Regions from separate parts of the Pseudomonas sp. R2-7-07 genome, predicted to be linked through region 3. Evidence: predicted binding sites of a transcription regulator. Region 3 holds the regulator's gene; each other region holds the start of a gene.

The links. The regulator sigma-54, encoded in region 3, starts transcription at its own class of promoters, with help from an activator protein. The targets are predictions, from matches to a motif close to ANTGGCATNNANNTTGCTNT.
Region 1: the regulator sigma-54 is predicted to act here: its motif matches at 3,171-3,190, upstream of flgB (flagellar basal body rod protein FlgB).
Region 2: the regulator sigma-54 is predicted to act here: its motif matches at 1,885-1,904, upstream of glnA (glutamate--ammonia ligase).

The regions. Positions count from the first base shown of each region.
Region 1 is NZ_CP027759.1:4,304,484-4,314,417, reverse strand. Features, by position in the region: gene flgM (flagellar biosynthesis anti-sigma factor FlgM) at 1-143, opposite strand, end outside; gene flgA (flagellar basal body P-ring formation chaperone FlgA) at 284-1,048, opposite strand; gene C4J86_RS19740 (chemotaxis protein CheV) at 1,124-2,056, shown strand; gene cheR (protein-glutamate O-methyltransferase CheR) at 2,099-2,926, shown strand; gene flgB (flagellar basal body rod protein FlgB) at 3,233-3,640, shown strand; gene flgC (flagellar basal body rod protein FlgC) at 3,644-4,087, shown strand; gene flgD (flagellar hook assembly protein FlgD) at 4,104-4,823, shown strand; gene flgE (flagellar hook protein FlgE) at 4,855-6,165, shown strand; gene C4J86_RS19710 (hypothetical protein) at 6,345-7,388, shown strand; gene C4J86_RS19705 (ribonucleoside-diphosphate reductase subunit alpha) at 7,489-9,934, opposite strand, start outside.
Region 2 is NZ_CP027759.1:445,600-455,533, forward strand. Features, by position in the region: gene C4J86_RS01860 (chorismate mutase) at 1-193, opposite strand, end outside; gene glnA (glutamate--ammonia ligase) at 378-1,784, opposite strand; gene thiI (tRNA uracil 4-sulfurtransferase ThiI) at 2,119-3,573, shown strand; gene typA (translational GTPase TypA) at 3,713-5,533, shown strand; gene C4J86_RS01885 (YkgJ family cysteine cluster protein) at 5,709-6,143, opposite strand; gene C4J86_RS01890 (glycogen/starch/alpha-glucan phosphorylase) at 6,372-8,822, shown strand; gene C4J86_RS01895 (class 1 fructose-bisphosphatase) at 9,084-9,934, shown strand, end outside.
Region 3 is NZ_CP027759.1:1,124,676-1,134,609, forward strand. Features, by position in the region: gene C4J86_RS04915 (lyase family protein) at 1-319, shown strand, start outside; gene C4J86_RS04920 (hypothetical protein) at 347-775, shown strand; gene C4J86_RS04925 (superoxide dismutase) at 777-1,388, shown strand; gene C4J86_RS04930 (ZIP family metal transporter) at 1,421-2,314, shown strand; gene C4J86_RS04935 (HPr family phosphocarrier protein) at 2,340-2,612, opposite strand; gene rapZ (RNase adapter RapZ) at 2,629-3,486, opposite strand; gene ptsN (PTS IIA-like nitrogen regulatory protein PtsN) at 3,489-3,953, opposite strand; gene hpf (ribosome hibernation-promoting factor, HPF/YfiA family) at 3,964-4,269, opposite strand; gene C4J86_RS04955 (RNA polymerase factor sigma-54) at 4,346-5,839, opposite strand; gene lptB (LPS export ABC transporter ATP-binding protein) at 6,024-6,749, opposite strand; gene lptA (lipopolysaccharide transport periplasmic protein LptA) at 6,749-7,282, opposite strand; gene lptC (LPS export ABC transporter periplasmic protein LptC) at 7,269-7,841, opposite strand; gene C4J86_RS04975 (HAD family hydrolase) at 7,850-8,374, opposite strand; gene C4J86_RS04980 (KpsF/GutQ family sugar-phosphate isomerase) at 8,375-9,349, opposite strand; gene C4J86_RS04985 (ATP-binding cassette domain-containing protein) at 9,657-9,934, shown strand, end outside.

The DNA.
Region 1 (9,934 bases), 2.6 Mb from region 3:
TCCCCACTCTGGCTCGCGCTTGCTTGCTCTGCCTTGGCGGGCAAGGGCTGGGACTTGGCTTCTACGCTGTCCTTGGTACCGTTGGTGCGCGTGTTGCCTGGTAAGGGCTGAGTGCTGTTCAAACGATTGAAATCAATGACCATGATAAAAAAACCTCTGGGTAGTGGACGCTTGCCATGTTTTCGGCCATACCCAAACAAACTTTAGGCTTTAGTGACAATAAACCTGTACGGCGCGGCATCCAACCCACAGTGTAGGAAAAGCGGGCAATTGATTCCAGTCTCTATAGCGCCACCTCGACTTGGCCGGGGGCCGTCACCCGTGCCTTGATCACACGGTTGGAGTTGAGGTTCTTGACCCGGATCTGTTCGCTCATACCACCATTGGACAGCGCTTCCCCCGGCATTCTTACGTTCAACCCGCCGCTGCTGGCGGAAATCACCACTTGGTCACCCTTGCGAATCACTTCCGCCTGCTCCAGATGCACCAGCGTGATCACCTGATCGGTGACCATTGGTCGGGTGAGTCGCTGCCCGATAGCCTGGTCCAGGGAGGTCAAGTAACCCTGGTTGATCAGGCTGATATCCCGCTCACGCAGCACAACATCGTCATAGCCAATAATGCCGGTGCGCTTCAACGGGCGCGCTACCACCACCACGTCGCGGAACAATTTGACCTGGGCCGGCACAAACACCGTCCAGGGGGAGGCGCTCTCACAGCGGACTTTAACGGTTACCCGACCGATAGGCTGGGCGGGGCTTTCCAGGGTGGCTGTCAATTCCTTGTCACACATTGGCAGGCGCAGACGCGGGTCCAATGGGTTGACCTGGATTTCATAGCGCCCCGGAGTCTGGGTGGTCGCCAGATAATCTTCTACAGTGAATTCAAGAAAGCCCTGGGTGACGCCGATAAGTAGATCAGGCAGGGTGACGTTGTCGGCACGAGCCGTAACGCCCACGCCCCAGACAAGCAGCGCCATCGCGGCGCAGAGCAGTCTGCGGTACTTTGGGCGGCTTGGACGTCGGGAAACTGTCATTTTAATATCCATAGCCAAGCAAATTGCAAAGCTCGTGCCGTTTAGTGTTGGGTACGCATCGTACCTCTGGGATTTAGGAGTCTGGGCATGGCAGGAGTAATGGATTCAGTAAACCAGCGCACACAGCTGGTAGGGCAGAATCGCCTGGAGTTGTTGCTATTTCGCCTGGACGGCAAGCAGCTGTACGGCATTAACGTGTTCAAAGTGCGGGAAGTGTTGCAGTGTCCCAAGCTGACGATCATGCCTAAATCCAGTCCGGTGGTATGCGGCGTAGCCAATATCCGTGGCGCAACCATTCCGATTCTTGATTTGGCAATGGCTACCGGCTCCGCTGGTTTGCAGGACCGTCAGAGCCCGTTCGTCATCATTACCGAATACAACACCAAGACCCAGGGGTTCCTGGTGCGCTCGGTGGAACGTATCGTCAATATGAACTGGGAAGAGATCCATCCGCCGCCCAAGGGCACCGGGCGCGATCATTACCTGACGGCCGTGACGCGGGTTGATAACCAGTTGGTGGAAATCATCGACGTAGAGAAAATTCTCGCCGAAGTGGCGCCCACGTCGGAGACCATCTCGGTCGGTGTGGTGGATGCCGAGACAGCGCACAAGGCGGTGTCCCTGCGCGTGTTGACCGTGGACGACTCCTCTGTCGCCCGCAAGCAGGTCACGCGTTGCCTGCAAACCATCGGCGTCGATGTGGTGGCCCTCAATGACGGGCGCCAAGCCTTGGATTACCTGCGCAAGTTGGTCGATGAGGGCAAGAAGCCGGAAGAAGAATTTCTGATGATGATCTCCGACATTGAAATGCCGGAAATGGACGGCTATACCCTTACAGCTGAAATACGCAACGATCCACGCATGCAAAAATTACATATCATCCTGCATACTTCGTTGTCGGGGGTATTCAATCAGGCAATGGTCAAGAAGGTCGGCGCAGATGACTTCCTGGCTAAATTCCGGCCTGATGACCTCGCATCCCGGGTAGTCGACCGGATCAAGGCAGCAGATCACGGCTAGGGGATTTCCCCTGGCGGTCACACGATTTAAGAGGCGGTATCATTGTCTACGGGTAATTTGGATTTCGAACAGTTCCGGGTCTTCCTGGAAAAAGCCTGTGGCATATTGCTCGGTGAAAACAAGCAATACCTGGTATCCAGCCGTCTCAACAAACTGATGGAACAGCAGGGCATCAAGTCCCTGGGTGAGTTGGTCCAGCGGATCCAGGGGCAGCCGCGCAGCGGGCTCAAGGAGATGGTGGTCGATGCCATGACCACTAACGAAACCCTGTGGTTTCGCGATACCTACCCGTTTGAGGTGCTCAAGAACAAAGTGCTGCCGGCGGCCATCAAGGCCAGCCCGGGCCAGCGCCTGCGTATCTGGTCGGCGGCGTGCTCTTCCGGACAGGAACCGTATTCGATCTCAATGTCCATCGACGAGTTCGAACGGACCAACATGGGCCAGTTGAAGGCCGGCGCGCAAATCGTCGCGACCGACTTGTCCGGCACCATGCTCACCAACTGCAAGACGGGTGAATACGATAGCCTGGCCCTGGGCCGGGGTTTGTCCCCGGAGCGTCTGCAGCGCTACTTTGATCCGAAAGGGGCAGGGCGCTGGGCGATCAAGGCGCCGATCAAGAATCGCGTGGAGTTCCGCTCGTTCAACCTGCTCGACAGCTACGCCAGCCTGGGCAAGTTCGACATGGTGTTCTGCCGCAACGTGCTGATTTATTTCTCGGCCGAAGTGAAGAAAGACATCCTGTTGCGCATCCATGGCACGCTCAAGCGTGGCGGGTATCTGTTCCTCGGCGCTTCGGAAGCCTTGAACGGATTGCCGGATCACTACCAGATGGTGCAGTGCAGCCCGGGAATCATCTACCAGGCCAAATAAGCAGTACGCAGTCAAAATGTGGGAGGGGGCTTGCCCCCGATAGCGGTGGTTCAGTTGATATCTTTATCACTGATACACCGCCATCGGGAGCAAGCCCCCTCCCACATTTGTTTTGCCACCATCCCACCGGAAGCGGCAAGTCGTATTGCCGCTTTACTGACGCCACGCGGAAAGTACTTGCCGCTTTTCTGGCATTGCCACCGGCAACCTCCCCGCCAGCCCTTGATATATGGGCCCCCCGCAGATTGGCATGCACCTTGCTATAGCCCTGTTAACGAATAGCAGGTCAGCCTAAAGGTTTCCGCCATGAGCATCAGCTTCGATAAAGCGCTCGGTATCCACGAACAAGCCCTGGGCTTCCGCGCCCAGCGTGCCGAAGTCCTGGCCAACAACATTGCCAACGCCGATACCCCGAACTACAAGGCTCGGGATCTGGACTTCTCCGCCGTGCTCGCCGCGCAGCAGGACAAGACCAAGAACGGCACCTTCGCCTTGAACATGACCAACAGCCGTCATATCGAAGCGCAAGGCCTGAGCAGTGGTGACGAGTCGCTGCTGTATCGCACGCCAATGCAGCCATCGATCGACCAGAACACCGTCGATGCCCAGCTGGAACAATCGAACTACGCCGAAAACTCGGTGAATTTCCAGGCCAGCTTTACCCTGCTCAACAGCAAATTCAAAGGGCTGATGTCAGCCCTGCGTGGAGAATAAGCCATGTCCCTGTCCAGTGTTTTCAATATTGCCGGCAGTGGCATGAGCGCGCAGACCACGCGTTTGAACACCGTCGCCAGTAACATCGCCAACGCCGAGACCGTGTCTTCGAGCATCGACCAGACTTACCGTGCCCGGCATCCAGTGTTCGCCACCATGTTCCAGGGCGGCCAGAGCGGCGGCAGTGATTCGCTGTTCCAGAACCAGGATGCCGCCGGTCAAGGCGTGCAGGTGCTGGGTGTGGTCGAAGACCAGAGCAACCTCGAAGCGCGTTACGAGCCCAACCATCCGGCGGCGAACGAAAAGGGTTACGTCTATTACCCCAACGTCAACGTGGTCGAGGAAATGGCCGACATGATTTCCGCCAGTCGCTCGTTCCAGACCAACGCGGAAATGATGAACACCGCCAAAACCATGATGCAGAAGGTCCTGACCCTGGGTCAGTGATAAGGGGCGCCAAATAATGGCCATCGTTGATACGTCGAACAATACGGCAGTCCAGGACCTCTTCAATTCCAAGGTCAAGGACGCTTCAAACAATGTAGCGAATGTTTCCAAGGCCGCCACAGGCGACCAGGCCCTGGGCAAGGATGCATTCCTGCAACTGCTGGTGACCCAGCTGAAAAACCAGAACCCCTTGTCGCCACAGGATAACGGTGCGTTCGTGGCTCAGCTGGCGCAGTTCAGCAGCCTGGAAGGCATCAACACCCTGAATGACTCGGTGAATAACATCTCGAGCAACTTCAGCTCATCCCAGGCGCTGCAGGCTTCGTCGCTGGTCGGACGTTCGATCATCACCCAGACCGACAAGGCGCTGGTCGATACCAGCAAGAGCATGACCGGTTCGGTGGCGGTGACAGCGGCGACGGGCAACGTCTCGGTCAAGATCACCGATAAAGACGGCAACGTGGTGCGCACCCTCGATCTGGGCGCTCAGAGCGCAGGGGTTTCGGACTTTATCTGGGATGGCAAGAACGAAGCGGGTGAGGTGGCCCCAGCCGGTACTTACACCTTCGCGGCCTCGACCAAGAATGACAAGGGCGACGCGGTTGCCCTGGCCACTTCGCTGCCGGCAACTGTCACCAGCGTGACGCTGAGCAAGACCGGCGGCGAGATGCTGCTGAACCTGGCAGGCGGCATGGGCAGCGTCAAGCTGTCGCAAATTCAGACTATCGGTACATAGAGCCGGCTAAATACGGCAGAGGGAGAGAAACATGTCTTTTAATATCGGCCTTAGCGGCCTCTATGCGGCCAACAAACAACTGGACGTGACCGGCAACAACATCGCCAACGTCGCGACCACGGGTTTCAAGTCGTCTCGTGCAGAGTTCGCGGATATCTACGCGGCGTCCAAACTGGGCACCGGCCAGAACAGCATCGGCAATGGTGTGAACCTGGCGGCGGTATCCCAGCAATTCACCCAGGGTGACGTTAACGGCAGCGGCGGTATCCTGGACATGGCGATCCAGGGCGGTGGCTTCTTCGTACAGAAGGGCAGCGACGGTTCGCTGGAGTACACCCGCAGCGGTGCCTTCCGTGCCGACAAAGACGGCTTCATCACCAACAACACGGGTACCTCGCGCCTGCAGGGTTACGCGGCGGATGATGACGGCAAGATCATCAAGGGCGGGCTCACCGACCTGCAACTGAACCTGACTAACCTGCCGCCCAAGGCGTCCACCAAGGTGGACTCCACCAGTAACCTGAACTCCTCGGAGCCGGTAATCGACCAAACGGCCAAGCCGTTCGACCCGACCAAGACCGATACCTTCACCACTCAATACAGCACCACTTTGTACGACTCCCAGGGCAACGCGCACCCAATGGTGCAGTACCTGGTGAAAACCGACGGCAACAAGTGGAATGCCTATACCCTGATCGACGGTCGCAATCCTGATGGTTCGGCACCGACGGGCACCCCGTCGACCCCGCCTGTAGCGTCGACATTGACCTTCGATGGCGCGGGCAAACTCACCAGCGTGGTGACCGGTGGTGTGTCCGATAAGACGCTCACCGTTGCAGGCTGGGTGCCGGGCACAGTGACTAATGGTGTGTGGAAGGCTAACGGCGCGAACGCCAACCCGGGCGGGATTGCCGTCAACATGGCCAACATTACCCAATACAATTCGGCCACCTACCGTAACCCTCCGGTCACCGATGGCTATGCCACCGGCCAGATCACCGGCCTGAAGATCGACGGCAACGGCGTAATGTTCGCCACCTTCAGCAATCAGCAGAGCAAGGCCATCGGCCAGATCTCGCTGGCCAGCTTCAATAACGAACAAGGCCTGCAACCCGGCGGCAGCACCACCTGGAAAGAGACCTTCGCTTCGGGCCAGCCTGGGTACGACACTCCGCAAGCCGGCACACTGGGTTCGATCGTGGCCAACTCTCTGGAGAACTCCAACGTCAACCTGACCAACGAGCTGGTGGACCTGATCAAGGCCCAGAGCAACTACCAGGCGAACGCCAAGACCATCTCCACCCAGAGCACCATCATGCAGACCATCATTCAGATGACCTGATGCGGTAGCGCTCGACAAGAAGCCCCTCTTAGGAGGGGCTTTTTTGTGGGCGTAAGAAAATAGCCTGCGGCACATCGGGTAACGCCCGGAAATGCTTGAGAAGGAACGCTTCAATCCTGGCGCACCACTGATCGGGCAACGGCCCTGAGGGGCTCAAGAATCAGTGAGGAGGGCTTGGAATGTGGAGCTCAGGAATATCTGCGCCAGGTGCTGGGCGCATAAATCATGTACCGGTCATTGCGCGTAGGGAGTCAGCTTTCCCCGAACCTGCTGGTGAAGTGTCCGCGGTCAAGACATTACTCAACCAGTTGTTCGATGCCGAACAAGGCTCCAAGACCCAGACGGCTCAGGATTTGCGCGACAAGTTGAATGAGCTGCGCCAGAAACTGGGTGATGAGAAATTCAAGGAAGTGCTTAACAAGCTGATCCAGGAAGCGGATGACAAATTCCTTGAGTTCCTCAAACGGATGCTGGAGGAATGGTTTCCCAATGATGATGTAGCACCGCCTGCCCCGCCGCCGCCGGGAGGTCGCGGTGGTGGAGGAGGTGGCGGCGGTAGAGTGAGCCCGGAGGGATTTGGTCCTGTCGAGTCCATGAGCAACAAGCCGATTACCGAAGGCTCAAAGCATTTCAATTACAAGCCTGATAACAGTAATCCGGGGAAAAAGCCGGACAATATCTGGAGTGGCTTCAGCCAGGGGCCTGATGGCAATTGCGTTACCGTTTCTGCAATAAAGGCCGCCATGATGCATTTCGGCCAGAAACCGACAGACATCTACAAAAGTGTGAAAGAGACCGCCAATGGTTACGAGGTGGTCATGAGGGACAGCGACAAGGTCTACAAGTTAACCAAGGACGAATTGCAACAAGCGGCAACCTATGCACGATTTAAGGGTGATGATCCACAAATGATGACGGATGCCAACTTCATGTTTGCGATGAGTGCCAAGCGGGCACAAATGGAGAACAACGATGGCACGGCTGGGAAGGGTTTTATTGAAGCGATGAAAAGTGTGAATGATGGTGAGTACTCTCGTGAAGGGTTAGACCGTTTGGGGCTCAGGAATCATTACAGGCAGGCTACGGATGCCGACTTGCGAAGCAGCAAGGTGGGTACAGTCGCGTACGGGGGGCATTCCATGGCGGTGATCAACGGGCGGATTGAGTTGTGGGGCCGTCGAGGCGGTGTGCCTCAGGCGGGTATCGCAACCGTATTGTTTTAGCCGCGCACGAACGTTTCACCAGGCAAAAGAAAGCCCCCGATACACCAGAGGCCTATCGGGGGCTTTTCAGCCTTGGGGTCAAACCCAGGGCGTGCTCAGCTTATTGGCAAGCCTCACAATCCGGCTCGTCAATCGCACAAGCCTTCGGCACCGGTGCCGGGCCGGCTGGCGCAGCGAGTACCGAATCGTCACCGTGGTTGCCGCTGGAAACAGCGTTCAGCTTACCGGTGTTGATGGTCGACTTCTCGGTGCTGGTCGCGGCCAGGGCACGGAGGTAGTAAGTGGTTTTCAAGCCACGGTACCAGGCCATGCGGTAGGTCACGTCGAGTTTCTTGCCCGAAGCACCGGCAATGTAGAGGTTCAGGGACTGCGCCTGGTCGATCCACTTCTGACGACGGCTGGCGGCGTCAACGATCCACTTGGTGTCCACTTCGAACGCAGTGGCGTAGAGCTCTTTGAGTTCTTGCGGGATGCGCTCGATCTGCTGCACCGAACCGTCGTAGTACTTCAGGTCGTTGATCATCACCGAGTCCCACAGGCCGCGGGCTTTCAGGTCGCGAACCAGATACGGGTTGATCACGGTGAATTCGCCCGACAGGTTCGATTTCACATACAGGTTCTGGTAGGTCGGTTCGATCGACTGCGAAACGCCAGTGATGTTGGCGATGGTCGCGGTCGGTGCGATGGCCATGATGTTGGAGTTACGAATACCTTTCTGCACACGGGCACGTACTGGCGCCCAGTCCAGGGATTCTTCCAGGTCAACATCGATGTACTTCTGGCCACGTTGCTCGATCAGGATCTGTTGCGAATCCAGCGGCAGGATGCCCTTGGACCACAGCGAACCCTGGAACGTCTCGTAGGCGCCGCGCTCGTCGGCCAGGTCGCAGGACGCCTGGATCGCGTAGTAGCTGACCGCTTCCATGGACTTGTCGGCGAACTCGACGGCGGCATCGGAACCGTAAGGAATGTGCTGCAGGTACAAGGCGTCCTGGAAGCCCATGATGCCCAGGCCGACCGGACGGTGTTTGAAGTTGGAGTTCTGCGCCTGTGGCACCGAGTAGTAGTTGATGTCGATCACGTTATCGAGCATGCGTACGGCGGTGTTGACGGTGCGTTCCAGCTTGGCGGTGTCCAGCTTGCCGTTGACGATGTGGTTCGGCAGGTTGATCGAGCCCAGGTTGCAAACGGCGATCTCGTCCTTGTTGGTGTTCAAGGTGATCTCGGTGCACAGGTTCGAGCTGTGCACCACGCCGACGTGCTGCTGCGGGCTGCGCAGGTTGCACGGGTCTTTGAAGGTCAGCCATGGGTGGCCGGTTTCGAACAGCATGGACAGCATTTTGCGCCACAGGTCTTTGGCCTGGATGGTCTTGAACAGCTTGACCTTGCCTGGGTACTCGGTGAGGGCTTCGTAGTACTCGTAGCGCTCTTCGAAGGCCTTGCCGGTCAGGTCGTGCAGGTCCGGAACTTCGGATGGCGAGAACAGGGTCCACTTGCCGTCATCGAAGACACGCTTCATGAACAGGTCAGGGATCCAGTTGGCGGTGTTCATGTCGTGGGTACGACGACGATCATCACCGGTGTTCTTGCGCAGCTCGATGAACTCTTCAATGTCCATGTGCCAGGTTTCCAGGTAGGCACACACAGCGCCTTTGCGCTTGCCGCCCTGGTTTACGGCTACGGCGGTATCGTTCACTACTTTGAGGAACGGCACGACGCCCTGGGATTTACCATTGGTGCCCTTGATGTACGAACCCAGTGCACGAACCGGCGTCCAGTCGTTACCCAGGCCACCGGCGAATTTGGACAGCATGGCGTTGTCGTGGATCGCGTGGTAGATGCCCGACAGATCATCCGGCACGGTGGTCAGGTAGCAGCTCGACAGCTGTGGACGCAGGGTACCGGCGTTGAACAGGGTCGGCGTGGACGACATGTAGTCGAAGGACGACAACAGGTTGTAGAACTCGATCGCACGGTCTTCTTTGTGCTTCTCTTCGATCGCCAGGCCCATGGCCACGCGCATGAAGAACACTTGCGGCAGTTCGAAACGGATACCGTCCTTGTGGATGAAGTAACGGTCGTACAGGGTTTGCAGGCCCAGGTAGGTGAACTGCTGGTCGCGCTCGTGGTTGATCGCCTTGCCGAGTTTTTCCAGGTCGAAGGTGGCCAGGATCGGGTTCAGCAATTCGAATTCGATACCCTTGGCGATGTAGGCGGGCAGCGCCTTGGCGTACAGGTCAGCCATCTCGTGGTGGGTGGCGCTGTCGGCCACGCCCAGGAAACCCAGGCCTTCGGCGCGCAGGGTGTCCATCAGCAGGCGCGCGGTGACGAACGAGTAGTTCGGCTCACGCTCGACCAGGGTACGGGCAGTCATCACCAGGGCGGTGTTGACGTCGGTCAGGGCCACGCCGTCGTACAGGTTCTTCAGGGTTTCGCGCTGGATCAGGTCACCATCGACTTCTTCCAGGCCTTCGCAGGCCTCGGTGATGATGGTGTTGAGGCGGCCCAGGTCCAGCGGCGCAAAGCTGCCATCGGCCAGGGTGATG
Region 2 (9,934 bases), 680 kb from region 3:
CGACGCTGGCGATCACTTCCTGCTCGCGCTTTTTATCTTCTACGGGCTTATGGCTGTCCCATTTGCTCAAGGCTACCTGGTCGGCTATCTCCAGGCGCTCGGCGATGCTGTTGAGCAGCGGCTCGAGCGTGGGCGGGGCGGCGCAAGCACCGGCACTGACGAACATCAAGGCAAATACGAATCGAGATTTCAAAGGCGATCCCCTGTAGGAGCGAGCTTGCTCGCGAAGGTCGTTAACGATAGCGCGTAAATGTTGAAGAAATGAGGTGTCTTTGCGTTTTTCGCGAGCAAGCTCGCTCCTACAAAAAATTGCGCAAAAAAAGACCTCCCGAAGGAGGCCTTTTTTCAATCACGCTACATCAAGCAGCGCTACCGGATCAGCAGCTGTAGTACAGCTCGTATTCCAGTGGGTGTACGAAGGTACGAACCTTGATTTCTTCTTCGCTTTTCAGCTCGATGTAGGCATCGATGAAGTCGTCGCTGAACACGCCGCCTTTGGTCAGGAACGCACGGCCCTTGTCCAGCTCTTCCAGGGCTTCTTTCAGGCTGCCGCACACTTGTGGAATCTCTTTGGCCTCTTCAGGCGGCAGGTCGTACAAGTTTTTGTCGGCGGCGTCGCCAGGGTGGATCTTGTTCTGGATGCCGTCCAGGCCAGCCATGACCAGGGCTGCGAAAGCCAGGTATGGGTTGGCCGCCGGGTCCGGGAAGCGGGCTTCGATACGACGAGCGCGCGGGCTGGACACGTAAGGGATACGGATAGAGGCGGAACGGTTACGGGCCGAGTAGGCCAGCATCACCGGCGCTTCGAAGCCTGGAACCAGACGCTTGTAGGAGTTGGTCGACGGGTTGGTGAAGCCGTTCAGGGCCTTACCGTGCTTGATGATACCGCCGATGAAGTACAGGGCGGTGTCGGACAGGCCGGCATAACCTTCGCCGGCGAAGGTGTTCTTGCCTTCTTTGGCGATGGACAAGTGAACGTGCATACCCGAACCGTTATCGCCGTACAGCGGTTTAGGCATGAAGGTAGCGGTACGGCCGTAGGCATCAGCCACGTTGTGTACGCAGTACTTCAGGGTCTGGACTTCGTCAGCCTTGGCGACCAGGGTGTTGAACTTCACACCGATTTCGTTCTGGCCGGCAGTCGCCACTTCGTGGTGGTGAACTTCGATGACCAGGCCCATTTCTTCCATGGCGTTGCACATGGAGGTACGGATTTCGTGGTCGTGGTCGAACGGCGGAACAGGGAAGTAGCCACCTTTGATGCCTGGACGGTGGCCTTTGTTGCCGCCTTCCACGTCCTGGTCGGACATCCACGAGCCTTGTTCGGAGTAGATCTTGAACATGGAGCCGGAGATGTCGGACTTGAACTTGACCGAATCGAAGATGAAGAATTCTGGCTCCGGGCCTACGAATACGGTGTCGCCGATACCGGTCGACTTCAGGTATTCCTCGGCACGCTTGGCGATCGCACGTGGGTCGCGGTCGTAGCCTTGCATGGTCGAAGGCTCGATCACGTCGCAGACGATGATCAGGGTTGGGTCTTCGGTGAACGGGTCGAGGACGGCAGTGCTGTCGTCCGGCATCAGGATCATGTCGGAGGCTTCGATGCCTTTCCAGCCGGCGATGGAGGAACCGTCGAACATCTTGCCTTCTTCGAAGAAAGCATCATCCAGCGCGTCGCGAGCCGGCATGGTCACGTGGTGCTGAGTACCTTTGGTGTCCGTGAAGCGCAGATCAATCCATTTAACGTCATGATCTTTGATGAGTTGAACCGACTTCGACATGGTGTCCTCCGGGTGGCTTCGGGCTAGGGTAGTGGAGTTAGCCCTTAGAATTTGGGTGATGCCGGCGCGGATACTCCGCCAAGGCAACCTGCCTCACAAGAGAGCAAATTGCATGCCAGTGCGCCAACATGGTCTTTTTGCGTCAAAATGGCCCCTATAACGGTGCAATCGGCCAAAGCGCGGCAAATAGCGCACTGCAATGTAGCGTTAATGGGCGTAAATGACCCGTTTTGGTGCGCAGCGAATGCGCTGCATATTAACTGGTTAAACCTTGAGCGATTTCCGCTATAATCCGCGCCCCCCTTTTTCAGCAGGCCCGGCGCGCGCTGTTTCCATGAAATTAATCGTTAAAGTCTTCCCCGAAATCACCATCAAGAGCCGACCGGTACGGACGCGTTTCATCCGTCAATTGGCCAAGAACATCCGTGCCGTGCTCCGTGACCTGGACCCGGCTGTGGTGGTGAATGGCGTGTGGGACAACCTCGAGCTGGAAACCCGCCTGACCGACGCCAAAGCCTTGAAGGACATGACCGAGCGCCTGAGCTGCATGCCGGGCATCGCGCATTTCCTGCAGGTGGATGAATACCCGCTGGGCGACTTCGACGACATCACCGAGAAGTGCAAACAGCACTTCGGTGACGCGCTGGCCGGCAAGATTTTTTCGGTGCGCTGCAAGCGTGCCGGCAAGCATCCGTTCAGCTCCATGGACGTAGAGAAATACGTCGGCAGCAAGCTGCGTCGCGAGTGCGGCGCCGCCGGAATTTCCCTGAAAGCACCGCAAATTGAAGTGCGCATGGAAATTCGCGACAAACGGTTGTTCGTGATCCACAGCCAGCACAACAGCATCGGCGGCTACCCGCTGGGCGCCCTGGAACAGACCCTGGTATTGATGTCCGGCGGTTTCGATTCGACGGTGGCGGCCTACCAGATCATGCGTCGCGGCCTGATGAGCCACTTCTGCTTCTTCAATCTGGGCGGGCGTGCACACGAATTGGGCGTGATGGAAGTCGCGCACTTTATCTGGAAGAAGTACGGCAGCTCCCAACGCGTGCTATTTGTGAGCGTACCGTTCGAGGAAGTGCTGGGCGAAATTCTCGGCAAAGTCGATAACGGTCATATGGGCGTCGTATTGAAGCGTATGATGTTGCGCGCGGCGTCGCGGATTGCCGATCGGTTGCAGATCGACGCGCTGGTGACCGGTGAAGCGATCTCTCAGGTATCCAGCCAGACGCTGCCAAACCTGTCGATCATCGACTGCGTCACCGAGAAACTGGTGTTGCGCCCGCTGATCGCCAGCCACAAGCAGGACATCATCGATCAGGCAGAGCAGATCGGCACCGCCGACTTTGCCAAGCATATGCCTGAGTATTGCGGGGTCATCTCGGTGAACCCCAAGACCCACGCCAAGCGCAACCGCGTGGAGTATGAAGAACAACAGTTCGACATGGCGATTCTGGAGCGAGCGCTCGAGAACGCCAAACTGGTCCCGATCGATCGCGTCATCGACGAGCTGGGCCAGGATGTGCAGATCGAAGAAGTCAGCGAAGCCCTGGCCGGCCAGATCATCGTCGACATCCGTCACCCGGATGCCGCCGAGGATGAGCCGCTGGAAATTCCTGGCATCGACGTACAAACGCTGCCGTTTTATGCATTGAACGCGCGTTTCAAGGAACTGGATGACAGCCGTCAGTACCTGCTGTATTGCGACAAAGGCGTGATGAGTCGCCTGCATGCCCACCATTTGCTCAGTGAGGGGCATGCCAATGTGCGCGTTTATCGACCGAGCTAAGAGCCCGGGGCTGTTTGCCTGTGGCCTGCGTCACCGGCCCCCCGACTCTGCCGTCAAGCTGTAACGGCAAGGCCTGACTCTACTGTAAATCGCTGCCACGACCTGTCAGCACACCGAATCCTCTGATCGAGATACACAAGTGATCGAAAATCTACGTAACATCGCCATCATTGCTCACGTTGACCATGGTAAAACCACCCTGGTAGACAAACTCTTGCGTCAATCCGGCACCCTGGAGCGCAACGAGCTCAACGACGAGCGCGTGATGGACTCCAACGACCAGGAAAAAGAGCGCGGTATTACCATCCTGGCAAAAAACACCGCAATCAACTGGAACGGCTACCACATCAACATCGTGGACACCCCGGGCCACGCCGACTTCGGCGGCGAAGTAGAACGCGTAATGTCGATGGTTGACTCCGTTCTGCTGCTGGTTGACGCTCAAGACGGCCCTATGCCGCAAACCCGTTTCGTGACCAAGAAGGCTTTCGAAGCCGGCCTGCGTCCGATCGTGTGCATCAACAAGGTTGACCGTCCAGGCGCGCGTCCGGACTGGGTTCTGGACCAGATCTTCGACCTGTTCGACAACCTGGGTGCCACCGAAGAGCAGCTTGATTTCCAAGTGATCTACGCCTCGGCCCTGAACGGTATTGCCGGTCTGGAACACACCGCCATGGCGGAAGACATGACCCCGCTGTACCAGGCCATCGTTGACCACGTTCCACCACCGAAGGTTGACCGTGAAGGCCCGTTCCAGATGCAAATCTCGGCACTGGACTACAACAGCTTCCTGGGTGTTATTGGCGTTGGCCGTATCGCCCGTGGCAGCGTCAAGCCAAACACCCCGGTTGTAGCGATCGGCGCCGACGGCAAGAAGCGTAACGGCCGTATCCTGAAGTTGATGGGCCATCACGGCCTGCACCGTATCGACGTCGAAGAAGCCTTCGCCGGCGACATCGTGTGCGTCAGCGGCATGGACTCGCTGTTCATCTCCGACACCCTGTGCCAGCCGGACACCGTCGAGGCGATGAAGCCTCTGACCGTTGACGAGCCGACCGTTTCCATGACCTTCCAGGTCAACGACTCGCCGTTCTGCGGTAAAGAAGGCAAGTTCGTGACCTCCCGTAACATCAAGGAGCGTCTGGACAAAGAGCTGCTGTACAACGTTGCCCTGCGCGTTGAAGAAGGCGACTCGGCCGACAAGTTCAAGGTCTCCGGCCGTGGTGAGCTGCACCTCTCGGTACTGATCGAAACCATGCGTCGCGAAGGCTTCGAAATGGGTGTTGGTCGTCCGGAAGTGATCATCCGTACCGTTGACGGCGTGAAGCAGGAACCGTTCGAAAACGTCACCATCGACACCCCGGAAGAATCCCAGGGCAAGGTGATGGAAGAGATGGGCCTGCGTAAGGGCGACCTGACCAACATGGTGCCGGATGGCAAAGGCCGTGTACGTCTGGAATACAACATCCCTGCTCGCGGTCTGATTGGTTTCCGTAACCAGTTCCTGACCCTGACCAACGGTGCTGGCATCCTGACCTCGATCTTCGATCGCTACGACACCATGAAGTCCGGCGACATGTCCGGCCGTCAGAACGGTGTGCTGGTATCGGTAGAAACCGGCAAGGCGCTGACCTACTCCCTGGAAACCCTCCAGGCGCGTGGCAAGCTGTTCGTTGAACACGGTCAAGAGATCTACAACGGCCAGATCGTTGGTCTGAACAGCCGTGACAACGACATGGGCGTCAACCCAACCAAAGGCAAGAAGCTCGACAACATGCGTGCTTCGGGTAAAGACGAAACCATCGCTCTGGTTCCACCGGTGAAGTTCACCCTGGAACAGGCCCTGGAATTCATCCAGGACGACGAGCTGTGCGAAGTCACGCCTAAGTCGATCCGCCTGCGTAAGAAGATCCTGGACGAAGGCGAGCGCACCCGCGCTGCCAAGAAAGCCAAGAACTGAGTTAACTCAGGCTGAATAAAAACGCCCCCGGTCGAAAGGCCGGGGGCGTTTTTTTATGTCTGATCGTTCCCACGCTCTGCGTGGGAATGCCTCTTGGGATGCTCTGCGTCCAGCCCTCAAGAGCGGACGCGGAGCGTCCAGGGCTGCGTTCCCACGCGGAGCGCGGGAACGATCATCAAAACTTGTCGAGTGTCTTGAAATTAGTCTCGCGCACCACTTCTTTCGGCTTGTACGCACAATACCCCGGCCGCGGCCCGATTTTCGGGTGGTTGCGGCAGGTATCCGGGCGCTTGTCATAAATAGTGCAAAAGCGCGTCTTACGATCCAGGTACAGGCAGTCGTTGTTGCTCATGCGCTGCAAGGTAAAAATTTCGGATTTGGAATTGAAGCGCTCGACGATGCCTTCCTTCTGCAAACGCTTGGCGATGTTCTTCGGCGGGTCGCCGCGCTCGAACTCATCGACGATGCCGATGCGGATCAGGTCCTTGATCTTCACTTCGACCGGCAGCGTGCAGCAGCTGGACACGCAGCCACCGCACATGTGGGCGGAATATTTCTGCCAGGTCTCGAGACGGTCGAGTTCCGCGGCGGCGATCAGTTGAGGCTTCATCAGGGTTCCAAAAGGTGGGGCTGTATCCGGGCGCGCGATCATACCGGGATTGGTGGTTTTTTGAACAACCTTTTCAGAGTTTCTGCGCGAACGGCGATCAGGCACGACCTCTGCATCAAATTCATGCAACGCGCAATGAGTTAAAAAACTGACGAACCAGAGCGTCCACCGTCTGTCAGACCGTCTAGGCTCTAGCAACTCCTTCTATCTCGCCCGAGGTCGCAATTGATGTCTCAGGAACCACTTGCACGAGAAGCAGAGGTAGCCGCATTTCGCGATGCTGTCTTGACCAAACTCACCTACGCGGTGGGCAAGGACCCGGATCACGCCTTCGACCACGACTGGTTCGAAGCCATTGCCCTGGCCGCCCGCGACCAGATGGTCGACCACTGGATGGACCATACGCGGCGCATCTACCGCAAAGGCCAGAAACGGGTTTATTACCTCTCGCTGGAATTTCTCATCGGTCGCTTGCTCTACGACAGCCTGAGCAACCTCGGCGTGCTGGAAATCGCGCGCGAAGCCCTGTCCGAGCTGGGCGTAGACCTTGAGCGCATTCGCCTACTCGAACCCGACGCGGCGCTTGGCAATGGTGGCTTGGGCCGTCTGGCGGCATGCTTCATGGAAAGCATGTCGACCCTGGGCATTGCCGGCCATGGTTATGGCATTCGTTACGAACATGGCTTGTTCCGCCAGGCGATTGTCGATGGCTGGCAGCAGGAGCAGACCGAGCGCTGGCTGGATTTCGGCAACCCGTGGGAGTTTGAGCGGGCCGAGGTGATTTACCCGATCGGCTTTGGCGGCAGCGTCGAAACCCTGCCGGACGCCTCCGGCAAGCTGATCCAGGTGTGGACGCCCAGCGAAACAGTACGTGCCGTTGCCTACGACACCCCGGTGGTCGGCTGGCGTGGCGCCAGCGTCAATACCTTGCGCCTGTGGCGCGCACGGGCGGTCGAAGATTTGCACCTGGAACGCTTCAACGCCGGTGACCACCTGGGCGCCGTCGCCGAGGTGGCCCGCGCCGAAAGCATTTCCCGGGTGCTGTACCCGGCCGACAGCACCGAAGCGGGACAGGAACTGCGCCTGCGCCAGGAATACTTCTTCGTTTCCGCTTCGTTGCAAGACTTGCTGCGCCGCCACAAGAACATGCACGGCTCGGTGCTGAGCCTGGGCGAACACGCGGCGATCCAGCTCAACGATACCCACCCGTCCATCGCGGTGGCCGAGTTGATGCGTCAACTGGTTGACCTGCATGACATCCCGTGGGAAGCCGCGTGGGACGTTACCGTTGAAACGCTTTCCTACACCAACCACACCTTGCTGCCTGAGGCATTGGAAACCTGGCCGGTCGGTTTGATGGAGCGCATGCTGCCCCGGCATATGCAGATCATCTACCTGATCAACGCCCAGCATATCGACTCGCTGCGCGCCAAGGGCGTTCACGACTTCGACGTACTGCGCGCCGTGTCGTTGATTGAAGAAGACAACGGCCGCCGTGTACGCATGGGCAACCTGGCGTTCCTCGGTTCCCACAGTGTCAATGGCGTGTCCGGCCTGCACACCCAGCTGATGCGCAGCACGGTGTTTTCCGAACTGCATAAGCTCTACCCTGAGCGCATCAACAACAAAACCAACGGCATCACCTTCCGCCGCTGGCTGTACCAGGCCAACCCCCAGCTCACCGATATGCTGGTGAAAGCGCTGGGTGCTGACATTCTCGACAACATGGAAACACGCCTGGGCGAACTGGAAACCTTCGCTGAGAAACAGACCTTCCGCAAAGCCTTCGCCGACCAGCGCCTGCACAGCAAGCGGGCGCTGGCCGAGATCATCCATGAGCGCCTGGGCATTTCGGTGAACCCGGCGGCGATGTTCGACGTGCAGGTCAAGCGGATCCACGAGTACAAGCGCCAGTTGCTCAACCTGCTGCACACCGTGGCGCTGTATCAGGCGATCCGGGCCGAGCCGGAGGTCGACTGGGTGCCGCGGGTGAAAATCTTCGCCGGCAAGGCCGCGGCGAGTTATCACCAGGCCAAGCTGATCATCAAGCTGACCAACGATATCGCGCGCACCGTCAACAACGACCCGACCGTACGCGGCTTGCTCAAAGTGGTGTTCCTGCCCAACTACAACGTCAGCCTGGCGGAGAGCATCATCCCGGCGGCGGATTTGTCCGAGCAGATCTCCACCGCCGGTTTCGAGGCGTCGGGCACCAGTAACATGAAGTTCGGCCTCAACGGCGCGCTGACCATCGGCACCATGGACGGCGCCAACGTGGAAATGCACGAGCGGGTGGGCGCCGAGCACATGTTCATCTTCGGCCTCAGTGCCCAGCAGGTCGAAGCCCGCAAGCACGCCGGTGAATTCAACGCCGGGCCGGAAATCGCCGCCTCCCATCGCTTGAGCGATGTGCTGCAGGCGATCCGTGGCGGGGTGTTCTCGCCGGATGATCCGGGCCGGTATGTGGGTTTGATCGACGGGCTGATCGACTATGACCGCTTCCTGGTGTGTGCCGACTTCGACTCCTACTGGGACGCCCAGACGCGGGTCGAGGCGCACTGGCATGACTCCAAGGCCTGGTGGCGCTCGGCGGTGCTGAATACGGCGCGGATGGGTTGGTTCAGCTCGGACCGGACGATCCGCGAATACGCCACCGAAATCTGGAAAGCCCTCGACTAAACGCCACAGTAAAAAAATGTGGGAGGGGGCTTGCTCCCGATAGCGGTCTATCAGTTAACAGCGATGTCGACTGGCACACCGCTATCGGGAGCAAGCCCCCTCCCACATGGGGTCCGCGTCGATATACCAGGCGCCATGGTGCGCAAACCGCAGGGCCTGCCGTGAACTCTATTGGCGTTAAATCCTCTGATTAGAGGAAATCAGCCCCGACTCGCGTTAAACTGCGCGGGTTTTTAAGCCCCCCATTCTCCGGAGCCGTCCATGTCCCGCGTTACCTTGAGTCGCTATTTGATCGAGCAGACCCGCAGCAACAACACGCCTGCCGATCTGCGCTTCCTTATCGAAGTGGTGGCGCGTGCTTGCAAGGAGATCAGCCACGCCGTGTCCAAAGGCGCACTGGGTGGTGTCCTGGGCAGCATGGGCACTGAAAACGTGCAGGGCGAAGTGCAGAAAAAGCTCGACGTTATCTCCAACGAAATCCTGCTCGAAGCCAACGAATGGGGCGGTCACCTGGCCGGCATGGCCTCCGAGGAAATGGACAATGCCTACCAGATTCCGGGCAAATACCCCAAAGGCGCGTACCTGTTGGTATTTGACCCACTGGACGGTTCGTCCAACATCGACATCAACGCGCCGGTCGGTACTATCTTCTCGGTACTGCGTTGCCCGAACGAATACCTGAGCCAGAACGAAGCCCTGAACGAAAAGGCCTTCCTGCAGCCGGGCACCGAGCAGGTCGCCGCCGGTTACGCGATCTACGGCCCACAGACCATGCTGGTGCTGACCCTGGGCGATGGCGTCAAAGGCTTCACCCTGGACCGCGAAATGGGCAGCTTCGTACTCACCCACGAAGACATCTCCATTCCGGCTTCCACCCAGGAATTTGCGATCAACATGTCCAACCAGCGTCACTGGGAAGAACCGGTGAAGCGCTACGTCAACGAGTTGATGGAAGGCGAAGAAGGCCCGCTGAAGAAAAACTTCAACATGCGCTGGGTCGCGGCCATGGTTGCCGATGTGCACCGCATCCTGACCCGTGGTGGCTTGTTCATGTACCCACGTGACGACCGCGAGCCGTCCAAGCCGGGCAAGCTGCGCCTGATGTACGAAGC
Region 3 (9,934 bases):
CGTGATGCTGCCGATCGTCGCCCAGAACCTGCTCAGTAGCCTGGAGTTGCTGGCCAACGCCAGCCGTTTGCTGGCGGACAAGGCTATTGCCAGCTTCAAGGTCAACGAAGCCAAACTCAAGGAGGCGTTGTCGCGCAACCCGATTCTGGTCACCGCCCTCAATCCGATCATTGGTTACCAAAAGGCCGCTGAAATCGCCAAGCAGGCTTATCAGCAGGGTCGTCCGGTGATCGATGTCGCCCTCGAACACACCGACTTGCCGCGCAGCCAACTGGAAGTCCTGCTGGACCCGGAAAAGCTTACGGCGGGCGGCGTGTAATCACCGACCCTGTTTTGGAGGCTCACCATGGAGCACTGGAAACGCACGATCGAACGGGCCAATCGCTGTTTTATGGCGGGCGAGCTGGTAGACGCCCGCGAGGCCTACTTGCAAGCCCTGGCCCTCGCCCAGGTGTTGTTCGAACGCTGGGCGGATGCCGACGAAGCCGTGGCGGCTTGCGTCATTTCCCATCACAACCTGGCAGACCTGCACCTGCGCCTGAACCAGCCTGAAGAAAGCGCGGAATACCTCTGCGCCATTCACCAGCGTCTACTGCAGGCCATGCAGGACGCGCGGCTCAGTTCGCAGTTGCGCGAGGCGGCGTTGCGCCAGAGCAGCAAAACCTACGTCGAACTGTTGAATTTCATCAGCGATCACGGCGAGTACCCGCGCACCCATCGCTTGCTGGGCAGCGCCGCTTCGCAGCCGACCCCCTCTCACTATGGAGCACATTGATATGACCTACACCCTGCCGGCTTTGCCTTACGCCTACGACGCCCTCGAACCCCATATCGATGCGCAAACCATGGAAATTCACTACACCAAGCATCACCAGACCTACATCAATAACCTTAATGCTGCGGTCGAGGGCACCGAGTTCGCAGGCTGGCCGGTGGAGAAGCTGGTTTCCAGCGTTGAAAAATTACCGGAGCAATTACGCGCTGCCGTGGTCAATCAAGGAGGCGGGCATGCCAACCATTCGCTGTTCTGGGCGGTCATGTCGCCCACAGGTGGCGGAAAACCTGAGGGGGAACTGGGCAAGGCGATCGACGAGCAACTGGGTGGCTTCGACAGTTTCAAGGAGGCCTTTACCAAAGCGGCGTTGACCCGTTTCGGCAGCGGCTGGGCCTGGTTGAGCGTCACCCCGCAAAAGACCTTGGTGGTGGAAAGCAGCGGCAACCAGGACAGCCCGCTGATGAGCGGCAACACGCCGATCCTCGGTTTGGACGTTTGGGAGCACGCTTATTACCTGCTGTATCAAAACCGACGACCGGAGTACATCAATGCATTCTATAGCGTCATCAATTGGCCGGAGGTTGCCGCGCGCTACCAGGCCGCTTTGGCCTGATATTCACCCTATAACAAGATCTAAGGCCGACTATGGGTACTGAAACACTGGCGATTAGCAGCGTGCGATTATTTCGCTACGCGTTAGGCTCCCTGCTTGTATTAGTCGGTACGGCATTGCTGGTGGCCAATGGGCTGGCCTGGCTCGACCTGGAGCCACGCATCTTGCGCGCCTTGCAGGGCGGGGCGATCTGCGCACTCGGCACCGCCCTGGGCGCGGTGCCGGTGCTGGTGATCCGCCGAATGCCAGCGGCGTTGAGCGATACCTTGCTGGGGTTTGGGGCGGGGGTCATGCTGGCGGCGACTGCCTTTTCGCTGGTTGTGCCGGGCATTGCCGCCGCTGAGAGCCTGGGATTGTCGCCCTGGGGCGCGGCTGGCTTGATCAGCTTCGGCATTATGCTGGGTGCATTCGGGCTCTATCTCGTGGACCGCAAGGTCTCCGGCGCCAGCCCGGAAATGCTGGTGGGCACGCCGGATAAGCCGGTTATCCCACCGCGCATCTGGCTCTTCGTGTTTGCCATCATTGCCCACAACATCCCGGAAGGCATGGCCGTGGGGGTCTCTGCGGGTGGCGGCATGGCAGATGCAGACAGCCTCGCCATGGGCATTGCTCTGCAGGACGTACCGGAAGGCCTGGTGATCGCGCTGGTATTGGCTGGGGCGGGGATGTCGCGGATCAAGGCGTTCCTGATCGGCGCTGCGTCCGGTTTAGTCGAGCCGGTCTTCGCAGTGCTGTGCGCGTGGCTGGTGAGCCTTGCCGAAGTGCTGTTGCCCCTGGGGCTGGCGCTGGCTGCTGGCGCGATGCTGTTGGTGGTGACCCATGAGGTCATCCCCGAGTCACGCCGAAACGGTCACGATAAGCTCGCCAGCCTGGGGCTGTGCATCGGGTTCTGCTTGATGATGGTGATGGATACGGCGTTGGGATGAAGCTTGTTCCTACAGCGGAAGGCGGTTATTCGCCTTCATCAAAGTAGTTATTGATCAACTTCACCAGCGCGTCCATGGCTTCCTGCTCTTGTTCGCCTTGGGTTTCCAAGTGGATCTTGGTGCCTTTGCCTGCGGCAAGCATCATCATCGCCATGATGCTTTTACCGTCGACCATCGATTCGGGCGTGCGCCCGGCGCGTATCTGGCAGGGGAACTGCCCGGCAACGCCGACAAACTTGGCTGAGGCGCGGGCGTGCAAGCCCAGCTTGTTGATGATTTCAATTTCCCGAGCCGGCATCGCAGTGGTGTTCCTTTCAGCTAAGGTCGCGGTGGCGAACCTGGACATTCTTGAGGGTTTGTTGCAGCACCTGGCCGAGCCGTTCCGTCAGGTAAACGGAGCGGTGGTGACCACCGGTGCAGCCGATGGCAATGGTGACATAGGCGCGATTGCTCGCGGCAAAGCGCGGCAACCATTTGAGCAGGTAGGTGGAGATGTCCTGGAACATCTCTTCCACATCCGCTTGTGCCGCCAGATAGTCGATCACGGGTTGATCGAGCCCGGATTGATCGCGCAACTCCGGCTTCCAATAAGGATTGGGCAGGCAACGCACGTCGAACACCAGGTCGGCGTCCACCGGCATGCCACGCTTGAAGCCAAATGACTCGACCAGAAACGCTGTGCCAGGCTCCGGCTGGTTCAGCAATCGCAGTTTGATCGCATCGCGCAGTTGGTACAGGTTCAAGTTGGTGGTGTTGATCTTCAGATCGGCCAGATCGATGATCGGCCCCAGCAGCTTGGTCTCGTCCTGGATAGCTTCCGCCAGGGAGCGGTTGGCGCTGCTGAGCGGATGGCGTCGACGGGTTTCGGAGAAACGCTTGAGCAGGGTTTCTTCGTCGGCATCCAGGTACAGCACGTCGCAATGAATATGCTTGGCGCGCACTTCCTCAAGCAGTTCGGGGAAGCGCGAGAGATGGCTGGGCAGGTTGCGGGCGTCGATTGACACGGCAACCAGCGGTTGCGCCAGTTCGGTATGGATCAAGGCGCGCTCGGCCAATTCCGGCAGCAGGCCGGCGGGCAGGTTGTCGATGCAATAGAAGCCGCTGTCTTCAAGCACATTAAGGGCAGTGCTCTTGCCCGAGCCGGAACGGCCACTGACGATGATCAAACGCATGATTATTGCCCGCTTTGCTCATCCAGGACGACCTGATACAACGCCTCATTACTTTCGGCACTGCGCAGTTTATCGCGTACTTCCTTGCGGTCGAGCATGCTGGCGATCTGCCGGAGCAGTTCCAGGTGCGCATCGGTGGCAGCTTGTGGGACCAGCAGAACGAACAGCAGGTCGACCGGAGCGCCGTCGATGGCATCGAAATCGATGGGGTGATCCAGGTGCAGCAGTGCGCTGACCGGAGTTGTGCAGCCTTTGAGGCGGCAGTGGGGGATGGCGATGCCGTTGCCAAAACCGGTCGAGCCAAGTTTTTCACGGGCGATCAGAGCCTCGAAGACATCTTGCATCTCCAGGTCAGGCACTTGGCTGCTGATCAGGTTGGCAATTTGTTCGAGGGCTTTTTTCTTGCTGCCGCCCGGCACGTTCACAAGGGAACGGCCGGGGGTCAGGATGGTTTCAAGTCGGATCATGGGGGGAGAGTTAACGACCTGTACCTTGCATCAGGTGCAGATTCTTTTCCTTATGCTTTTTGAGTTGGCGGTCAAGCTTGTCGGTGAGCAAGTCGATCGATGCATACATGTCTTCATGCTCGGCGTTAGCAACCACTTCGCCACCGGGTATCTGCAGGGTCGCTTCAATTTTCTGCTGAAGCTTATCGACCTTCATGATGACCTGCACGTTGGTGATCTTGTCGAAATGTCCTTCAAGCTTTTTCAGCTTCTGTTCGACGTATTCGCGCATGGGTGGGGTGACTTCTACATGGTGTCCACTGATGTTGACTTGCATACAGCTTCTCCTTCGTTGCCAGTGCATAAAGCGGCAGGCGAAAAGCGCCTGCCACTGGAACGCTGTGCCCCGCCCGTCACATCAAACGCTTTCGCTCGCTGGAAGGCGCGATCCCGAGAGACTCGCGGTACTTGGCGACGGTTCGACGGGCGACCTGAATGCCTTGTGCCTCCAGTAAACCAGCGATCTTGCTGTCACTCAACGGCTTTTTCTGATTTTCCGCGGCAACCAGTTTTTTGATGATCGCGCGGATCGCCGTGGACGAGCATTCGCCGCCTTCGGAGGTGCTTACATGGCTGGAGAAAAAGTATTTCAGCTCATAAATACCCCGTGGGGTATGCATGAATTTTTGCGTGGTCACCCGTGAAATCGTCGATTCGTGCATGCCGACCGCTTCAGCGATGTCGTGCAGTACCAAGGGCTTCATTGCCTCGTCGCCATATTCCAGGAAGCCGCGCTGGTGCTCGACGATCTGGGTGGCCACTTTCATCAGGGTTTCGTTGCGGCTTTGCAGGCTCTTGATGAACCAGCGTGCTTCCTGCAGCTGGTTGCGCATGAAGGTGTTGTCGGCGCTGGTATCGGCGCGGCGCACGAAGCCGGCGTATTGCGGGTTGACCCGCAGACGTGGCACCGACTCCTGGTTCAGTTCCACCAACCAGCGTTCGTTGTCCTTGCGCACGATTACATCAGGCACGACATATTCGGCTTCGCTGGACTCGATCTGCGAGCCCGGGCGAGGATTGAGGCTCTGAACCAGCTCGATAACCTGGCGCAGCTCGTCTTCCTTGAGCTTCATGCGGCGCATCAGCTGGCTGTAGTCGCGGCTGCCGAGCAGGTCGATGTAGTCGCTGACCAGGCGCTTGGCTTCAGCGAGCCACGGGGTTTTGGCCGGTAGCTGGCGCAATTGCAGCAGCAGGCACTCGCTGAGCGTACGGGCGCCAATGCCGGCGGGTTCGAATTGCTGGATACGGTGCAGGACGGCTTCGATCTCGTCCAGTTCGATATCCAGCTCCGGGTTGAAGGCCTCAAGAATTTCTTCGAGCGTTTCGTCCAGATAACCCTGGTTATTGATGCAGTCGATCAGGGTGACGGCGATCAAGCGATCGGTGTCGGACATCGGCGCCAGGTTCAGCTGCCACAGCAGGTGGCTCTGCAGGCTCTCGCCGACCGACGTACGGGTGGTGAAGTCCCATTCGTCATCGTCATTGCTGGGCAGGCTGCTGGCGCTGGTCTGGTAGACGTCTTCCCATGCGGTGTCCACCGGAAGCTCGTTGGGAATGCGTTCGTTCCATTCGCCGTCCTCGAGGTTGTCCACCGTAGGGGCGGTTTCCTGATAGGACGGTTCCTGTACATCAGGATTGGGCTTTTGCTCGATATTGTCGGCCAAGGGGTCGGTGTTGTCGAAGTCGTCGCCTTCTTCCTGGCGTTCGAGCATCGGATTGGACTCCAGGGCCTCCTGGATTTCCTGTTGCAGGTCCAGGGTCGACAATTGGAGCAGGCGGATGGCCTGTTGCAGCTGCGGTGTCATCGTCAGCTGCTGGCCCATTCTCAGGACTAGCGATGGTTTCATGGCAGGGGCTTAACACCTTATTCGCCGGCGCAATGCGCCATCCACGACAGGGCGCGTGAGCGCCAAACATAAGCAAATTATATGCCTGATATCGGGGCCTTTGCCTAGAGCGCGGTAACAATAAAAAAGCTGAGTTTTTTATTGACTCGCTCGCGCGCTCGCAAATGGCCCGATATCACCGTGTTTACAGGCGGAACTCGTGACCCAGATAAACTTCTTTCACCAGTTCGTTGGCCAGGATAGTCGCGGAATCCCCTTCGGCAATCAGCTGCCCATCGTTGACGATATAAGCGGTTTCGCAGATATCGAGGGTTTCACGGACGTTGTGGTCGGTGATCAGCACACCGATGCCCTTGGCCTTGAGGTGGTGAATGATCTGCTTGATGTCGCCCACCGAAATCGGGTCAACGCCAGCGAACGGTTCGTCCAGCAAGATGAATTTGGGGGCAGTTGCCAGGGCGCGGGCGATCTCCACGCGGCGACGCTCACCACCGGACAAGCTCATGCCGAGGTTGTCGCGAATGTGGTTGATGTGGAATTCCTGCAACAGGCTTTCCAATTCCTGGCGGCGGCCGTCGCGGTCGAGTTCCTTGCGGGTCTCGAGGATTGCCATGATGTTGTCGGCTACCGACAGTTTGCGGAAGATCGACGCCTCCTGCGGAAGATAGCCGATACCTGCACGCGCACGGCCGTGCATCGGCTGGTGGCTGACGTCCAGGTCATCGATCAATACACGCCCCTGGTCCGCCTGGACCAGCCCGACGATCATGTAGAAGCAAGTGGTCTTGCCGGCGCCGTTGGGGCCGAGCAGGCCGACGATCTGGCCGCTGTCGATCGACAGGCTCACATCGCGTACCACCTGACGGCTTTTATAGGCCTTGGCCAGATGCTGGGCTTTCAGGGTTGCCATTACTCGGCCTTCTTCTTCGGCTGGATGACCATGTCGATCCGTGGGCGAGGCGCGGTGACCTTGTTGCCATTGGCGCGACCCGCCTGGGCGACCTGGGTCTGGGTGTTGTAGACGATCTTCTCGCCTTCGGTGGAGTTACCGTCGGCACTCAACACCTTGGCCTGGTCGATCAATACGATGCGATTTTGCTGGGCATGGTACTGGATAGTCTTGCCATAGCCTTTCATCGGCCCTGGGTCTTCTGCCTTTTGCTTCTGCTCGAAGTAAGCCAGGTTGCCCACCGAGGTCACGACGTCGATATCGCCGGCCTGGGTGCGAGTCAGTGTCACCGTATTACCGGTGATCTTCATCGAGCCTTGGGTGATGATCACGCCACCGGTGTAGGTCGCGACGCCTTGCTTGTCATCCAACTGCGCATCGTCAGCCGAGATGTGGATCGGTTGCTGGCTATCGTTCGGCAGAGCCCAGGCGCTCACGCTTCCCAGTGCTGCGCCCAGACCGAGCAAAATAGGGAGGGTTTTAACGAGCCTCATACTGTCCTCTTACGTTCGATAGCAGGTGTATCCTGCTTTCTTTCAAATACGCTTTCATTCCCTTGCCGGTCGATACACCGCCAGCGCCGTCGATTCTAACGTCTTGCTCGGTCTGCGCATATTGCTGTTGTGGGAATACCGTCATGCGACTGCTGGTAATAATGGTGTCCCGGTTCTGCGCGTCTGTACGTGCGACGCGCACCGAGTCGATCAGTTCGATTTCGGTGCCGTCCGGATTGACCTCGCCACGCAGGCTGGTGACGTGCCACGGCAGTTCGGTGCCACGGTACATGTTCAAGTCCGGATTGGTCAGCAGGCTGACTTCCGAGGCTTTCAGGCGCTCGACCTTGTCGGAGACCAACTCGTACTGCACCTTGCCATCGGGCAGGAACTGCACGGTGTGGGTGTTGGTGGCGAAGTTGTCGATGATGCTTTCATCCACCTGCACGACAGGTTTGTCGAGAAAGCGCTCCGGGCTGATATTCCAGTAGCCCACCGCGAGCAACAGCGCGGCGATGACCCCGAATAGCAGGAAGTTGCGAATCTTTTTGCTCAGCATATAACGCTCTATAAGTAGGCGGCGTGGGCCGCTTCAAGACTGCCCTGGGCACGCAGGATCAACTCGCAGAACTCGCGGGCGGCACCTTCGCCACCGCGGGCGGCGGTAATGCCATGGGCGTGTTCACGCACAAACGCTGCGGCATTGGCGACGGCCATGCCCAGGCCTACCCGACGGATTACCGGCAGGTCAGGCAGATCGTCACCCAGATAGGCGACTTGTTCATAGCTTAGGTTGAGTTGGCCAAGAAGCTCGTCCAGCACCACCAGTTTATCCTCGCGGCCTTGATACAGGTGAGCAATTCCGAGGTTTTGTGCGCGACGTTCCACAACGGGGGTCTTTCGACCACTGATAATCGCTGTTTGCACGCCTGCCGCCATCAGCATCTTGATGCCCTGGCCGTCGAGGGTGTTGAACGTCTTGAATTCGCTGCCGTCTTCGAGAAAGTACAGGCGGCCATCGGTCAGCACGCCATCGACGTCGAATATCGCCAACTTGATGTTTTTACCGCGTTGCAACAGGTCGCTGGTCATTTACATCACTCCTGCACGCAACAAGTCGTGCATGTTCAGGGCGCCGATAGGGTGGTTGTGGTCATCGACCACCACCAGCGCGCCGATCTTGTGGTCTTCCATGATCTTCAGGGCTTCGGCTGCAAGCATTTCGGGGCGCGCGGTCTTGCCGTGGGGCGTCATCACGGCATCGATGGTTGCGGTATGGATGTCGATGGCCCGGTCCAGGGTGCGCCGCAAATCGCCGTCGGTGAACACGCCGGCCAGTCGGCCATCGGCTTCCAGGATCACGGTCATGCCCAGGCCCTTGCGGGTCATTTCCATCAACGCGTCCTTGAGCAAGGTGCCGCGTTGCACGTGGGGCAGTTCATCGCCCGCATGCATGACGTTTTCCACTTTCAACAGCAAGCGACGGCCCAGGGCGCCACCGGGGTGCGAAAATGCGAAATCTTCAGCGGTGAACCCACGAGCCTCAAGCAGCGCCACCGCCAGCGCGTCGCCCATGACCAGTGCCGCAGTCGTCGACGAGGTGGGCGCCAGGTTCAGCGGGCAGGCTTCATGGGCGACATGAACGTTCAAGTTCACTTCGGCGGCCTTGGCCAGTGTCGATTCCGGGTTGCCGGTGACGCTGATCATCTTAATGCCCAGGCGCTTGATCAGCGGCAGCAGGGTGACGATTTCGTTGGTGGTGCCGGAGTTGGACAATGCCAGAATCACGTCATCCTTGGTAATCATGCCCATATCACCATGGCTGGCTTCGGCCGGGTGCACGAAGAACGCTGTGGTTCCGGTGCTGGCCAGCGTAGCGGCGATCTTGTTGCCGACGTGGCCGGACTTGCCCATGCCAACCACGACAACGCGGCCTTTGCTGGCCAGAATCATCTCGCAGGCGCGTACGAAATCTGCGTCGATATGCGCCAGCAAACCTTCTACGGCTTCCAGCTCGAGGCGGATGGTGCGTTGTGCGGATTGGATGAGGTCGCTGGATTGGCTCATGTCTGAAGTCGTATAGCCTGACGAAAAGTCGGCGATTATAGCGGTAATGATCGATTCGCTCACATAAGTTCGTCAGGCTTTATTCTGAGCGTCTCCAGGATTCGTCTGAATAACATCGCTGGCAACGTTTTTCGCTGTGCTGAATCTGAACAAGCGCTGTTCCGGCCTTGGGGGCTCTGCACCAGCAGTGATATAGTTCGCGGCCAGTTCGGTCCGCCCAACCCATGGCGTAACTATTGCACATCCGTTGCAAACCAAAGTCGCATACATGGTGTCTGAGTGAAAGGCTGCATCCCAAGGAGATTAGATGAGTGCCGATAACGCCTACGCGGTCGAGCTGAAGGGCCTTTCCTTCAAGCGCGGTACGCGCAGCATCTTCAATAACGTCGATATTCGCATTCCTCGCGGAAAAGTCACGGGCATCATGGGGCCTTCCGGTTGCGGCAAGACCACCTTGTTGCGCCTGATGGGCATGCAATTGCGCCCAAGTGCCGGCGAAGTATGGGTCAACGGCCAGAACCTGCCGACGCTGTCGCGCAGCGATCTGTTCGATGCGCGCAAGCACATGGGGGTACTGTTCCAGAG